DNA from 2 places in the Actinoplanes sp. CA-142083 genome. Region 2 is predicted to be linked to the other one. Evidence: riboswitches for the same ligand, from Rfam matches in the RefSeq annotation. Region 2 holds a riboswitch; the other holds the start of a gene.
The links. A riboswitch is a leader RNA that binds a small molecule or an ion and turns the genes downstream of it on or off. The one in region 2 is predicted to bind glycine.
Positions count from the first base shown of each region.

Region 1: another riboswitch for glycine. It lies ahead of ACQPZX_RS22165 (L-serine ammonia-lyase); the one in region 2 lies ahead of gcvP (aminomethyl-transferring glycine dehydrogenase).

Region 1 covers NZ_CP192076.1:4,840,412-4,847,471, forward strand. The annotation lists gene ACQPZX_RS22155 (glutamate-cysteine ligase family protein) at 1-462, opposite strand, end outside; gene ACQPZX_RS22160 (methyl-accepting chemotaxis protein) at 531-2,072, opposite strand; glycine riboswitch at 2,241-2,335, shown strand; gene ACQPZX_RS22165 (L-serine ammonia-lyase) at 2,464-3,795, shown strand; gene ACQPZX_RS22170 (hypothetical protein) at 3,803-4,768, opposite strand; gene ACQPZX_RS22175 (GntR family transcriptional regulator) at 4,765-5,121, opposite strand; gene ACQPZX_RS22180 (diguanylate cyclase) at 5,232-7,060, shown strand, end outside.
Region 2 covers NZ_CP192076.1:5,304,442-5,311,501, reverse strand. The annotation lists gene gcvP (aminomethyl-transferring glycine dehydrogenase) at 1-2,555, opposite strand, end outside; glycine riboswitch at 2,635-2,738, opposite strand; gene mgrA (L-glyceraldehyde 3-phosphate reductase) at 2,826-3,785, shown strand; gene ACQPZX_RS24300 (nucleotidyltransferase domain-containing protein) at 3,778-4,452, shown strand; gene ACQPZX_RS24295 (nucleotidyltransferase domain-containing protein) at 4,449-5,201, shown strand; gene ACQPZX_RS24290 (GNAT family N-acetyltransferase) at 5,201-5,653, shown strand; gene ACQPZX_RS24285 (NAD(P)H-dependent flavin oxidoreductase) at 5,628-6,578, opposite strand; gene ACQPZX_RS24280 (HD domain-containing phosphohydrolase) at 6,630-7,060, opposite strand, start outside.

The sequences.
Region 1 (7,060 bases), 460 kb from region 2:
CTGGCGGACGCTGCGCCAACCGGCGCCCGGCGCGTTGGCGAAGGCGGCGGCCAGCACGGGCGCGAGCTTGTGGGCGAGGGCCCACCGGCGGGGAAGGCCCAGCGGGCCGCCACCCTCCAGGCCGGCCTCCAGCCCTACCCGGATGCCGCCGGCCCGGCCGCCGGGCGCGGTGAAGACGCCGAGCAGCGGGCGGGCCGCGCGCAGGTCATCGGTCATGCGGGACAGCGACGCCGTCAGGCCCGGCGACGGCGGGCCGCTCACCACCGCCAGGCGCGGCGAGCGCGCGGTGACGAAGCCGTGCCGCAGCGCCGGGCGGGCGGCGAGCTGCCTGGCGGAGGCCGGCGGCAGGCCGGGAGCGGCCAGCGGCACGTCGACGGCGGCGCCCACGAAGCCGGGCGGGGCGGGGTCGAAAGCGCGGCCGGCGACGAGCAGCTCGGCGGCCTGTTCGGTCAAAGTCGTCACGTGGCGCCTCGCCTGGGTCCGGGGAGAGGCGCCGAGCATAGCATCCCTATCTGCTATGTAGGAATATCTCACACCGTGAAGCGGTCGACCGCCGTGCGCAGGCGGGCCGCCAGGGCGTGCATGTCGCCGGCCGCGCGGGTCGCCTCGCCGACCGCGTCCCGGCTGCTCGCGGTGGACTGCGCCACCGAGGAGATGCCCTGTGCGATGGCGCTCGCGCCGTCGGCCGCCTCGGTGACGCCGCGGTTCATCTCGGCCGTGGTCGCGCTCTGCTGCTCGACCGCGGAGGCGATCGTCGTCTGGTAGTCGCTGATCTGCTGGATGATCTGGCTGATCCCGTCGATCGCGGTGACCGCCTCGCCGGTCTCGTGCTGGATCGACTGGATCCGCTGGGCGATCTCCTCGGTGGCCCGGGCCGTCTCCTGCGCCAGGTCCTTCACCTCGCTGGCCACCACCGCGAAGCCCTTGCCCAGCTCGCCGGCGCGGGCCGCCTCGATGGTCGCGTTGAGCGCGAGGAGGTTGGTCTGCGCGGCGATCGCCTGGATCGTGGTGACGACCGCGCCGATCTGCTCCGACGACTCGCCGAGCCGGTTGATGGTGGCGCTGGTGTCGCGGGCGGCGGTGACCGCGCCGGAGGCGACCCCGGCCGCGTCGGCCGCGTTGCGGGAGATCTCGGAGATCGAGGCGCCCATCTGCTCGGCGCCGGCGGCGACGGTCTGCACGTTCCCGGAGACGCCGCCCGCGGTCCCGGCGACGCGGTCCGCCTCGGAGTAGGCGGTGTTGACCGCGCCGTCGATCTGGCCGCTGACCCGGTACATGGTGTCCGCGGCGACGGCCAGGTCGCGGGCGTCGTCGCTGATCTCGACGATCGTGGCGCGCACGCCCTCGGCCGCCGTGTCGACGGCACGAGCCATGTCCGACAACTCGTCGCTTCCGCTGTCGTTCAGGCGTACGCCCAAATCGCCGGAAGCGATGCTCCGCAGCGCGACCATGACGCGGCCGGCGGGCCGCACCACGCTGCGGGTGACGACCGCGGTGAGCAGGATCGCGGCGATCACGGCCACCGCGAAGGCGATCAGCGTGGCGTCGCGGGCGGCCGCCGCCGAGCTCTGGGCCGACCGGGTGGTCGCCTCGGCCCGGGTCGCGACGGACGTGACCAGCTTGTTCGTGCCCTCGACGATCTTGTAGTAGATCTCGTAGCTCGGCCCGAGGATCAGCGCGTTGCCCTGCTCGACCTGGCCCTTCCCGAACGCGCCGGAGATCTGGTCGTCGTAGTCGAAGTACGACACCCACTGCTGCTGGAGGTCGGCGAAGATGGTCTTCTCCTCGCCGGTCATCAGGTCGGTGCGGGTCTCGTCGAGCAGCGTCTTGAGCAGCTCGACGTCGGCCAGGTAGCCGGCCCGGTTGTCCGACTTCGGGTCGACCGCCTTCTGCGGGTTCAGGCGGTAGACGTCCCAGGCGTACGCGAGCTGCCAGCCCGAGATGTCCGCGTCGTAGTACTTCTGCTCGTCGACCTGTTTGCGCAGCACCTGCAGGTCGCGCACCTTGGCGGTCGAGTCGGACTGGCGCTGCAGGGCGACCACGGCGATCGCCACCACCACGCCGAGCAGCACCAGGACGACGGCGAAACATGCCCCAAGGCGCGCGCCGAGCCGCAGTCGTCGTACAAATGTCATGTTCGCCTCCTTTTCCCCTTTCGGCAGCCTCCGCGCCGGACTGAGCGGGTTGACGCGCGCGCCGGCGGCTGTACCCTCGGGAGCACAACCGAAGATCGCGCCGTACGAACCACGGCGGGAGAGTCCCCGGCCGCCACCGGGGCGCCGAAGGAGCAAACCCTCCCCGGGAATCTCTCAGGCCCCGATACCGCCGCATGGCAGGCGCCTCTGGAAAGCCGGGACGACGTGGTCCCGCACCCACGGTGCAAACCGCCTCGAACCAGAGGCGGTGAAGCTCTCAGGTACCCATGACAGAGCGGGGAGGCCACCCTCGACAGGGGAGCCTTTCGTGCCGGTCAGCGCCTTCGACCTCTACTCCATCGGGATCGGCCCGTCGTCCTCGCACACCGTGGGGCCGATGCGGGCCGCCCGCCGTTTCGCCGCCGAGGTGCCCAAGGCGGGCCGTCTCCGCGTGGAGCTTCTCGGCTCTCTGGGAGCGACCGGGCGCGGCCATCACTCGGATGCCGCGGTGTTGCTCGGGCTCGAGGGCGAGGACCCGGCGACCGTCGACACCTCCACGGTCGCGGCCCGGGTCGCGGCAATTCAGGCGAGCGGGAACGTGTTGCTGGCCGGCGAGCGAGCGGTTCCGGTCGAAGTGCTCCTTGATGGGCGGCGGAGTCTGCCTTTCCACCCGAATGGGATGACTTTCACGGCTTGGACGGCTGACGGGGTCCTTCTGGCGGAACGCACTTTCTATTCCGTGGGTGGCGGATTTGTCGTGGAGGAAGGGGAGGGGCTCGCTACCGATCTGACCGCTTTGCCGTTGCCGTTCTCTTCCGGCGATGAGCTGCTCGCATTGTGCTCGTCGCACCAAACCGACATTTCCGGAATCATGCGGGTGAACGAGCGGGCGTGGCGTACCGACGAGGAGATCCGCGAGGGGCTTCTGCGGATCTGGCGGGTGATGCGCGGCTGCGTCGAGCGCGGCCTGCAGGCCGAGGGCATCCTGCCGGGTGGGCTCGAGGTCCGTCGCCGGGCGCCGGCTCTGTGGCGTGATCTGGTCGTACGGCCCGACGCGGACGATCCCCTGCACGTGATCGACTGGGTGAACCTCTACGCCCTCGCGGTCAACGAGGAGAACGCGGCCGGCGGCCGGGTGGTGACCGCCCCGACGAACGGCGCGGCCGGCATCATCCCCGCGGTGCTGCACTACTACCGGCGTTTCGTGCCCGGCTCGGGCGACGACGGCGTGGTGCGCTTCCTGCTCACGGCGGCCGCGGTCGGGATCCTCATCAAGGGCGCCGCCTCGATCTCCGGCGCCGAGGTCGGGTGTCAGGGCGAGGTGGGTTCCGCGGCCGCGATGGCGGCGGCGGGTCTGTGCGAGGTTCTCGGGGGTACGCCCTCGCAGGTCGAGAACGCGGCCGAGATCGCCCTCGAGCACAGCCTCGGGCTGACCTGCGACCCGGTCGGCGGCCTCGTGCAGGTGCCGTGCATCGAGCGCAACGCCATCGCCGGCGTCAAGGCCATCAACGCGGCCCGCCTCGCCCTGCGCGGCGACGGCAGCCACCGCGTCAGCCTCGACACCGCGATCCGCACGATGCGCGACACCGGCCGCGACATGTCGACCAAGTACAAGGAGACGTCGCTGGGCGGCCTGGCCGTCACCGTCGTCGAGTGCTGAGGACGGCTCACGACCTCGCCCGGTCGGCCAGGGTGTTGAGCAGGGCGGCGCCGGTGGCGGCGTCGTCGACGGTGACGACCAGCGAGCGGCCCCCGGTCCGCTCGACCAGCAGGGCGTTGCCCGCTCGCAGCACGACACCGACCCGGCCGCCCCGTCCCACGCGCCAGCCCCAGCCGCCGAACTGACGGATCGGGCGCACCTCGGTGACCGAGGCCCGCTCGACCTCGTCGGCCGGGACGTGGGTGCCGGGCCAGCCCACCAGCGAGCGCACCGTCAGGCCGGTGGCGTCGACCCGCACGGTGAAGCCGAACATGGCTGCGAACACCACCGCCAGCAGGACGGGCACGATCAGCAGCGCCCACTGCCGCAGCGCCACGGCGAGCAGCACCAGGCCGGCGATCGCGATGGCGCCCACGACCAGGCCGGTACCGCCGTCGGCCCGCCGGATCCAGACGGCGCGCTCGCCGCCGGACAGGGCGATCCGGGCGGCGTCCGCCGCCACCGGGGTGGTGGCCGGGTCGTGCCGGTCGCCGCGCACGAGCAGGGCCGCGACGATCGCCGGGAGCAGCGGGAGGACGATCGTGACGGCGAGCGTCCAGCCCGGCAGCGTCGCCTGGGCCGCGTCCGCCAGCCCGCGCTGGGCGCCGAGGAGGAACAGCAGCAGGCTCGCCCCGAACCCGCCGATCCACACGGACGACGCCGCGACCATCCGGCGGGTCACCGCCGAACTGCCCCAGTGCCAGCCGATCACGCCGAACAGGGCGCACAACACGACCACCATGACCACCACGCCGAGCACGAACGCTCCCAGCGACGTGAACCCGTCAGGTGCGGACCCCGCGCCCCAGTGCGAGGCGACGGGATCGGGCAGGTCGTCGCGCCAGGACCACACGACGACCGCCGCGACGGCGACGAGGACCAGCGCGGTCAGCGAGGACCACAGCACGACCTTCCGGGCGCTCGAGTTCGTCATCGGCTCATTGCCTCCTTGACCAGTACGGCCGTTGTCTCGGCGGACAGGTTGGCCGCCCGCGCCGCCTGGACGAGGGCGGCGAGCGCCTTCTCGACCGGCGGCAGGCCGGCGGCGGCCCGGGCGGTGACCACGGCGCCCCGCCCGCGGCGGAGCTCGATCAGGCCCTCGTCGCGCAACCGCTGATACGCCTTGAGCACGGTGTGGACGTTGAGATCGAGCGAGCCGGCCAGCTCGCGCGCGGCCGGCAACCGGTCGCCGGTAGCCAGGTCGCCGCGTGCGACGGCCAGGTGCACCTGCGCGACGAGCTGCGCATACAGCGCGTCGTCGCCGGCCGGGTCGATCCTCCAGAGCATGTAGCAACCTTACTTGTTCTATCTCAACTATAACAAGTGCTACAGGGTTCAAGTCCCGGCCCGCCCTGCCGATGAAGAGCTACGAACCTTCAGTTGCGGAGTGGGTGCCAGTGAGTGACCAGGACCTGACCGGCCTGACCGTCGAGGACGAGCTGGGCCGGGGCGCGTTCACCACCGTGCACCGGGTCCGGCGCGGCGATGACACGTACGCGCTCAAGCGCCCCAACCCCGACGGGGCCGACGACCCCGGGGTGCTCACCGCCTTCCACCGGGAGGCCGCGCTCCTCGCCTGTGTCGACGACCCGGGCGTGCCGCGCATCCACGCCGCCGGCCTCCACGGCGGCGCGCCCGCCCTGGTTCTCGAATACATCCCGGGCGGCTCCCTCGCCGACCAGCTCGCCCACGGGCCGCTCGCCCCCGAGCGGGTCGTCGAGCTCGCCAGCCGGCTCGGCCGCGGCCTGGCCGCCGCGCACCGGGTCGGTCTCGTGCACCGCGACGTGAAGCCGGGCAACATCATGATGTCGCCGGGCCGGCCGGCGAAGCTCATCGACTTCGGCCTCGCCCTGCTCGGCGCGGTGCCCGAGGACGACGACCGCGCGGTCGGCACGTTCCTCTACACCTCGCCCGAGCAGTCCGGCATGCTCAAGCGCCCGGTCGACGGCCGCTCCGACCTGTACTCGCTCGGCGTCGTGCTCTTCGAGTGCCTCACCGGGCGGCTCCCGTTCGAGGCGGAGGACGTCGGGCAGCTGCTGCGGCTGCACCTGACCGCGCCGGTGCCCGAGATCCCCGGCATCGATCCGGCCCTCGCCGCCGTCGTGACCCGGCTGCTCGCCAAGGACCCGGACGACCGCTACCCCGATGCCGCCGCCCTCATCACCGCCCTGCGCGCCTGCCCGGGCGGCGAGGCGGCGGCCGAGCCGGCCGCGGCGAGCTGGCCGTTGTGCGGCCGCGACACCGAGCGCGAGGACCTCGCCAACCGCTGGCGCCGCGCCCGCGCCGGCCGCGGCGGCGTCGCCGTCATCCGCGGGCCGGCGGGATCGGGCCGCACCCGGCTCGCCGAGGAGGCCGCCGCGCTCGTCACCGACGTGCCGGTGCTGCGGGCCGCCTGCCAGGAGGACGAGGCCCTGCCGCTGGCCGCCCTGCGCGCCGCGATCGATGGGCACCTGCAGCGGATCGCGCTGCTCGACGGACCGGCCCGCGCCGAGGCCGAGCAGCTCGTCCGCGACGCCGCCGACGTCGCCGGCGCGTCCCTCGTGGCCCGGCTCAGCCCCCGTCTCGAGGCGGTCGTCGGCGAGGCGGGCGACGCCCGCGACGAGCATCTCTTCGCCGCCGTGGCAACGTTTCTGGGCGAGCTCGCGAAGGCCCACAGTGGACTGATGCTGCTCTGCGACGACGCGCACTGGCTCGACGCGGGCAGCCGGGAGGTGCTCGGCCGGCTCGCGCCAGACCTGCCGAAGCTGCCGTTGCTGATGCTGCTGACCGAGCGGTCCGGGGCCGGCAAGCCGACCGCGCTGCCGGTCGACCTCGAGCTGGACTGCCTGCCGCTCGACCACGCCGCCGTCGCCGGGCTGGTGGCGTCGCGGCTGCCGGGGGCGACCGCGCCGGCCGAGCTCACCGCGCACATCGCCGGACGCACCGACGGGTCGCCGCTGGCCGTGGTCGCCTATCTGCTGCGGCTGCTCGACGCCGGGCTACTGACCCCGTTGTGGGGCGCCTGGCACTTCGATGTGGCCGGCGCCGACGCTCTGCCGGCCGCCGAGGACGTGCGCGCGCTGCTCGCGTCGCGGCTCGCCACGCTCACCGAAGGCGACCGTGACTTCCTGGTCACGGCGGCCGTCGCCGGCCCGCGCTTCCGCACCGAGACCCTGGTGGCGGCCGGGGGAGAGGCCGACCAGGTGGTGGCCGCGGTCGGCGCCGCCGTCGAGCGCCGGGTCGTCGA
Region 2 (7,060 bases):
TTGATGGCGATCATCGCCTCGACGAAGCGGTCGAGCTCGGCGAGGTCCTCGCTCTCGGTCGGCTCGACCATCAGCGTGCCGGCCACCGGGAACGACATGGTCGGCGCGTGGAAGCCGTAGTCGATCAGGCGCTTGGCCACGTCGTCGACCGAGACGCCGGTCGCCTTGGTGATGGGCCGCAGGTCGAGGATGCACTCGTGGGCGACCAGGCCGTTGTTGCCGGCGTACAGCACCGGGTAGTGCTCGCGCAGCCGCGACGCCACGTAGTTGGCCGCCAGCACCGCCGCGCCGGTCGCCGCGGCGAGGCCGTCGGGGCCCATCATCCGCAGGTAGGCCCACGAGATCGGCAGGATCCCGGCCGAGCCGTGCGGGGCCGCCGACACCGCGTGGTGCTCGCCGGGCAGCAGCGGGTTCCCCGGCAGGAACGCCGACAGGTGCGCGCGCACCGCCACCGGGCCGACGCCGGGACCGCCGCCGCCGTGCGGGATGCAGAAGGTCTTGTGCAGGTTCAGGTGGGACACGTCGGCGCCGAACTTGCCGGGCCGGGAGTATCCGACCAGCGCGTTGAGGTTCGCGCCGTCGACGTAGACCTGGCCGCCGGCCTCGTGCACCTGGGCGCACAGGTCGGCGATCGACGTCTCGTAGACGCCGTGGGTCGACGGGTAGGTCACCATGATCGCGGCGAGCGAAGCGGCGTGCGTTTCGATTTTAAGAGAAAGGTCCGACATGTCCACGTTGCCGAGGTCGTCGCAGGCCACGACCACCACCCGCATGCCGGCCATGACCGCGCTGGCCGCATTGGTGCCGTGCGCGCTGGACGGGATCAGGCACACGTCGCGGTGCGCCTCGCCGCGGGAGCGGTGGTAGCCGCGGATGGCGAGCAGGCCGGCCAGCTCACCCTGCGAGCCGGCGTTGGGCTGCACGCTGACCGCGTCGTACCCGGTGATCTCCGCCAGCCAGGTCTCGAGCTGGCTGACCAGGTGCTCGTAGCCGACCGTCTGCGACGCCGGGGCGTACGGGTGGATGTCGGCGAAAGCGGGCCAGGTCACCGCTTCCATCTCGGTGGTGGCATTGAGCTTCATCGTGCACGAGCCGAGCGGGATCATGCCCCGGTCGAGCGCGTAGTCGCGGTCGGAGAGCTTGCGCAGGTAGCGCAGCATGCTCGTCTCGGAGTGGTGGGTGTTGAACACCGGGTGGGTCAGGTAGGTGCTGGTCCGGCCCAGCGGCACGGCGCCGCACGCGGCCGGGGCCGACACCGGCACTCCGAAGGCCGACAGCACGCCCGCGATGTGCGAAGGGGTCGTCGTCTCGTCGCAGGAGATCGACACCCGGTCCGAGGAGACCAGCCGCAGGTCGATCCCCGAAGCCGCGGCGGCCTCCACGATCTCAAAAGCTCGCCCGGGGACGACGGCCGTCACCGTGTCGAAGAAGGCGTCGTGAGCGACCTCGACGCCACCGGCGGCAAGGCTGCCGGCCAGGGTCAAAGCATGATCGTGTACGCGTTTGGCGATCCGCCGAAGCCCGTCCGGCCCGTGGTACACGGCGTACATGCTGGCCATCACGGCGAGCAGCACCTGAGCCGTACAGATGTTGCTGGTCGCCTTCTCCCGCCGGATGTGCTGCTCGCGGGTCTGCAGGGCCAGCCGGTACGCGGGAGCGCCGTCCGCGTCCTTGGACACACCCACGAGTCTTCCGGGAAGCGACCGCTCCAGCCCGGCCCGCACCGCGAGGTAGCCGGCGTGCGGCCCGCCGAAGCCGAGCGGCACCCCGAAGCGCTGCGTGGTCCCGGCCGCGATGTCGGCCCCGATCTCCCCCGGCGCCCGCAGCAGCGTCAGCGCCAGCAGGTCGGCCGCCACCGTGACCAGCGCACCGACGGAGTGGGCGGCGGAGATCAACGCCGAGTGGTCCCGAACCGCGCCGGAAACACCCGGGTACTGCAAGTGAAGTCCGAAATATTCCGCCGGCAACGGCGAGTCGCCGTCCAGGTCCACCAGCTCGAGCGTGATCCCGAGCGGCTCGGCCCGAGTGCGCAGCACGGCCAGCGTCTGCGGAAGCGTGTCGGCGTCCACGACGTACACGGAAGACTTGGATTTTGAAGCTCGTCGCGCCAAAGTCATCGCCTCGGCGACCGCGGTGCCCTCGTCGAGCATCGAGGCGTTGGCCGTGGTCAGCCCGGTGAGGTCGGTGACCATGGTCTGGAAGTTGAGCAGCGCCTCGAGCCGGCCCTGGCTGATCTCCGGCTGGTACGGCGTGTAGGCCGTGTACCAGGCCGGGTTCTCCAGCACGTTCCGCTTGATCACCGCGGGGGTGAAGGTGCCGTGGTAGCCGAGCCCGATCATCGGGGTCGCCACCGTGTTCTTCGCCGCGATCGACCGCAGCTCGGCGATCGTCTCCTCCTCGGAGGCGGCCGGGGGCAGGTCGAGCTCGCCGTGCCACCGGATCACCTCCGGGATGGCGGCGTCCATCAGCGCGTCCAGCGACGGATAGCCGATGGTCTTGAGCATGTGGGTCTGCTCGTCGGGGTCCGGGCCGATGTGCCGGGCTGCGAACGTCATGACGGCGGCTCCTAGCGAAGCGGGAGGTCGACAATGCGGCCTCCCCCTCTGTCATACCCACACGGGTACTTCAGAGTCGCTTGCCCACGCGGTCCGTTTGCCTGAGAGGTTCCGGGGAGGATTTGCCCCTTCGGCGCCACCAAGGCTTTAAGAAAAGCCCGTGAACTCTCCCGCGTGGCTGCCGACCAAGCTACCAGTGATCACGTTTCAACCGCGTATCCCTAGGGTGTGCATGTGACCTACACCCCCGCGGACACCCGCTACGACTCCATGACTTACCGGCGGACCGGCCGCAGCGGCCTCAAACTGCCGGCGGTCTCGCTCGGCCTGTGGCACAACTTCGGCGACGGCCGCCCGCTCGACCGGCAGCGCGACATCGTCCGCCGCGCCTTCGACCTGGGCGTCACGCACTTCGACCTCGCCAACAACTACGGTCCCCCGCCGGGCAGCGCGGAGAGCAACTTCGGCCGGCTGTTGAAAAGCGACCTCAAGCCTTACCGCGACGAGATCATCATCTCGACCAAGGCCGGCTACCACATGTGGGAAGGCCCCTACGGCGAGTGGGGCAGCCGGAAATACCTGGTCAGCTCCCTCGACCAGTCGCTGAAGCGGCTCGGCCTCGACTACGTCGACATCTTCTACCACCACCGGCCCGACCCGGACACCCCGCTCGAGGAGACCGCCTCCGCGCTGGACGCCGTGGTCCGCGCCGGCAAGGCGCTGTACGCCGGCATCAGCAACTACAACGCGGAGCAGACCGCCCGCATCGCCGCGATCCTGCGCGAGCTGGGCACGCCGCTGCTGATCCACCAGCCGTCGTACTCGATCCTGAACCGCTGGATCGAGCGCGACAACCTGCTCGACACCCTGGAGGAGGCCGGCGCCGGCTGCATCGCCTACAGCCCGCTGCAGCAGGGCCTGCTCACCGACCGCTACCTGGGCGGGGTGCCGGACGACTCGCGGGTGCGCACCAGCGTCTTCCTCAACGAGAGCGACCTCGACAACAAGACGATGGCCCGCATCCACTCGCTCAACGACATCGCCAAGCGCCGCGGCCAGTCCCTGGCGCAGATGGCCCTGGCGTGGGCGCTGCGCGACGAGCGGATGACCAGCCTCATCATCGGCGCGAGCAGCGTCGAGCAGCTGGAGAACAACATCGCCGCCACCAGGAACCTCGTGCTCACCGCCGAGGAGCTGGGCGAGATCGACGCGACGGTGCTCGATCTCTGACCTCGTGCCGGACCACACGATCCTCGGCGTCGTGGTCGGATCCCGCGCCTACGGCCTCGACGGCCCGGGCTCCGACCACGACCGCCGGGGCGTGTTCGCCGCGCCCACCCGCCTGTTCTGGAGCCTCTCGAAGCCGCCCACCCACCTCGACGGCCCGCTTCCCGAGCAGTTCTCGTGGGAGATCGAGCGGTTCTGCGTGCTCGCGCTGCAGGCCAACCCGACGGTCCTGGAAGTGCTGTGGTCCCCGCTGATCGAGCGGATCACCCCCGACGGCGAGGAGTTGCGCGGGTTGCGCCAGGCGTTCCTGTCACGCCGGGTGGCGACGACCTATGGCGCGTACGCCCGGGACCAGCTCGCCCGGGTCGACACGCGCCGCGACCGCACCGGCGAGACCAACCACAAGCAGGCCATGCACATGATCCGCTTGCTGATGGCCGGCTCGCACGTGCTGCGCACCGGCGAGATCCTGCTCGACGTGAGCGACCATCGCGAGCGCCTGCTGGCGGTCAAGCGCGGCGAGGTCCCGTGGCCCGAGGTCACCGCCTGGTCCGAGGATCTCCAGCGCGACCTGGCCGCGGCCGCGGCGGAAACCCGGCTGCGCGAGCTTCCCGACACCGCCAAAATAGATCAACTGCTTCATCGCGTACGGGAAAGGGGGTTGGAATGACCATCGACGTGTCGGAGTGGGCCGCGGAGATCGCCCATTCCCTGGCCTATCCCCTGGTCTTCGCCACGGTCAGCGGCGCGCACCTCTACGGGTTCGCGTCGGTCGACTCCGACCTCGACCTGCGGGCGAGCCACCTGCTGCCGGCCGCCGAAGTGCTCGGGCTGGTCAACGGCCCCCAGACCGTGCAGTCCGGCGGTGTGCGCGACGGCGTCGAGCTCGACGTGGTGAGCCACGACCTGGCCAAGTTCGCGCGCCTGCTGAACAGCCGCAACGGGTACGTGCTGGAGCAGCTGCTCTCGCCGCTCGTCGTGGTCAGCTCGCCGACGCACGCCGCGCTGGTCGACCTCGCGCCCGGGCTGGTCACGAGCGGGCACGCCCACCACTACCTGGGGTTCGCGGCCGGCCAGGAACGGCTCTACACGCAGAACGGCGAGCTGAAGCCGGCGCTGTACACGCTGCGGGTGCTGCTCACCGGCATCCACCTGATGCGCACCGGCGAGGTGGTCGCCGACCTGCGCGTGCTCGGCGACGAGCTGCCTTACGTCCGCGATCTGATCGCGGCCAAGCGGTCGGCGGAGCACGCACCGCTGCCCGATGGGGTGGCCGAGTTGCTCGATCGGGAGGTGCCGCGGCTGCGCGCCGAGCTGGAGGAGGCCCGGGACGCGTCGCCGCTGCCCGCGTCACCCTCGCCCGACGCCGTCGCGGCCCTGCACGACCTGGTCGTCACCTCGCGTCTGGCCACGGTCTGATGACGCTGCGGGCGGCACGGGCCGACGATTTCGAGGCGGTTCTGGAGCTTGCGGTCGCCTTCTACGCCGAGGACGGCTTCGCCACGCCGCGCTCGCGTCTGGCGAAGCACCTCAGGCATCTGCTGGTCAGCGACGCCGCGCATGCCGCCGTGGTCGAGGAGGACGGCGAGATCGTCGCGTTCGGGATCTCGACGTCCTCCTACGGCCTGGAGAACGGGCTGATCGCCGAGCTGGAGGATCTCTACGTCGTGCCGGCGGCCCGGCGGCGCGGGCTGGCCGGCGACCTGATCGAGGACGCCGCCCGGTGGGCCACCGGGATCGGGGCCGCGCAGCTGGAGATCGTCATCGCGCCGAACGGGGCGGACGTTTCGCATCTGTTCGAGATCTACCGTGGGCGCGGCTTCATCGACGAGGGGCGGCGGCTGATCACGCGCGAACTGCCCTCGGGGTAGCGTCGCGCACCGTCTCGCGGACGATGTCGCCGGCCGGCCGCACCTCGTGGATCAACCCGACGCTCTGCCCGGCGAACGGAACATACTCGTGGCCGCCGCCTCCGAGCACCTCGCGCACGAGGACCGGGGCCAGCTCCGCGGCCCGGTCGGCGAGCTCGGCGGGGCGGCCCGACCACTCGTCCAGGAACGGGGTGCGTAGCACCCGGCCGAGCGCCGGATAGTGCGGCCGGTTGTACGGCGGCAGCAGCACTTCGAGCTCCTCGGCCTGGACGGCGTCGCCCGCGTCGGCCTCGACGATCATCCGCTTCCACGCGGGACTGATCCGCATCTCGGGCGTCGCGAGGAAACGCGTGCCCATGGCGACCCCCTGCGCGCCGAGGGCCAGCGCGGCGGCGAGGCCGCGCCCGTCGGCGATGCCACCGGCGGCGGCCACCGGGATGTCGCCGGCCACGTCCACCACCTGCGGCACCAGGACCATCGTGCCGATGAAGCCGCTGTGGCCGCCCGCCTCGCCGCCCTGCGCCACGATGACGTCGACCCGCCGGCGGACCGCCTGGCGGGCCTGCTCGACGTCCATGACCTGCTGGATCCAGCGGATCCCGGCGTCGTGCGCGCGGGCCACCAGGTCGCCGGGATCGCCGAGGTGGAACGAGATCGCCGCCGGGCGCGCGGCCAGGGTGGCCGCGAACGCGCTCTCGTCGAACGGGCGGGTGACGTGGTTGATCGCGAAGGGGCGGTCGGTCAGCTCGCGCAGGCGGGCCCATTGCCGCTGGAGGTCGGGCACCGGCCGCACCGCCGTGCCGAGGCTGCCCAGCCCGCCGGCGGCGCAGATCGCCGCGGCCAGCTCGACCGAATCCCAGGGTCCGAAGGGTGCCCCGATGATGGGCGCCTCGATGCCGAGAACGTCGCAGAGTGTGGTGTGCATGGCCCACAGGGTGGGCGCGCGGGCTCGCAGGCACATCGGGCGAACACCCCATCAGCCCAGCAGGCCGTGCTGCATCGCGAAGAGCGCGGCGGCGGCGCGGGTCGACACCCCCATCTTGGCGTAGCTGCTCTCCAGATGCCGGTTCACCGTCTTGGCCGAGATGCCCAGCCGGTCGGCGACGCCCTGCTTGGTCTGGCCGCGGCAGGCCAGCCGCAGCACGTCGACCTCCCGGTCGGTGAGCCCGGCGGGCCATCGCGGGGGCGGCGGCACGGGCTCGCCGGCGGCGGCGAGCACGGCGTCGGCGCACTGCCGGTCGAACCGGCCGGCGCGGGCCTCGGCGAGAAGGGTGCCGGTCGCGTACGCGTCCGCCGTCGCCACCACCTGCTGGGTCAGGGTCAGCTCGCCGGCGCCGACCCCGCGGTAGTAGCCGGAGCCGTCGAGCCGCTCGTGGTGCGCGCCCGCCGGTGCGGCCAGCGGCCGGA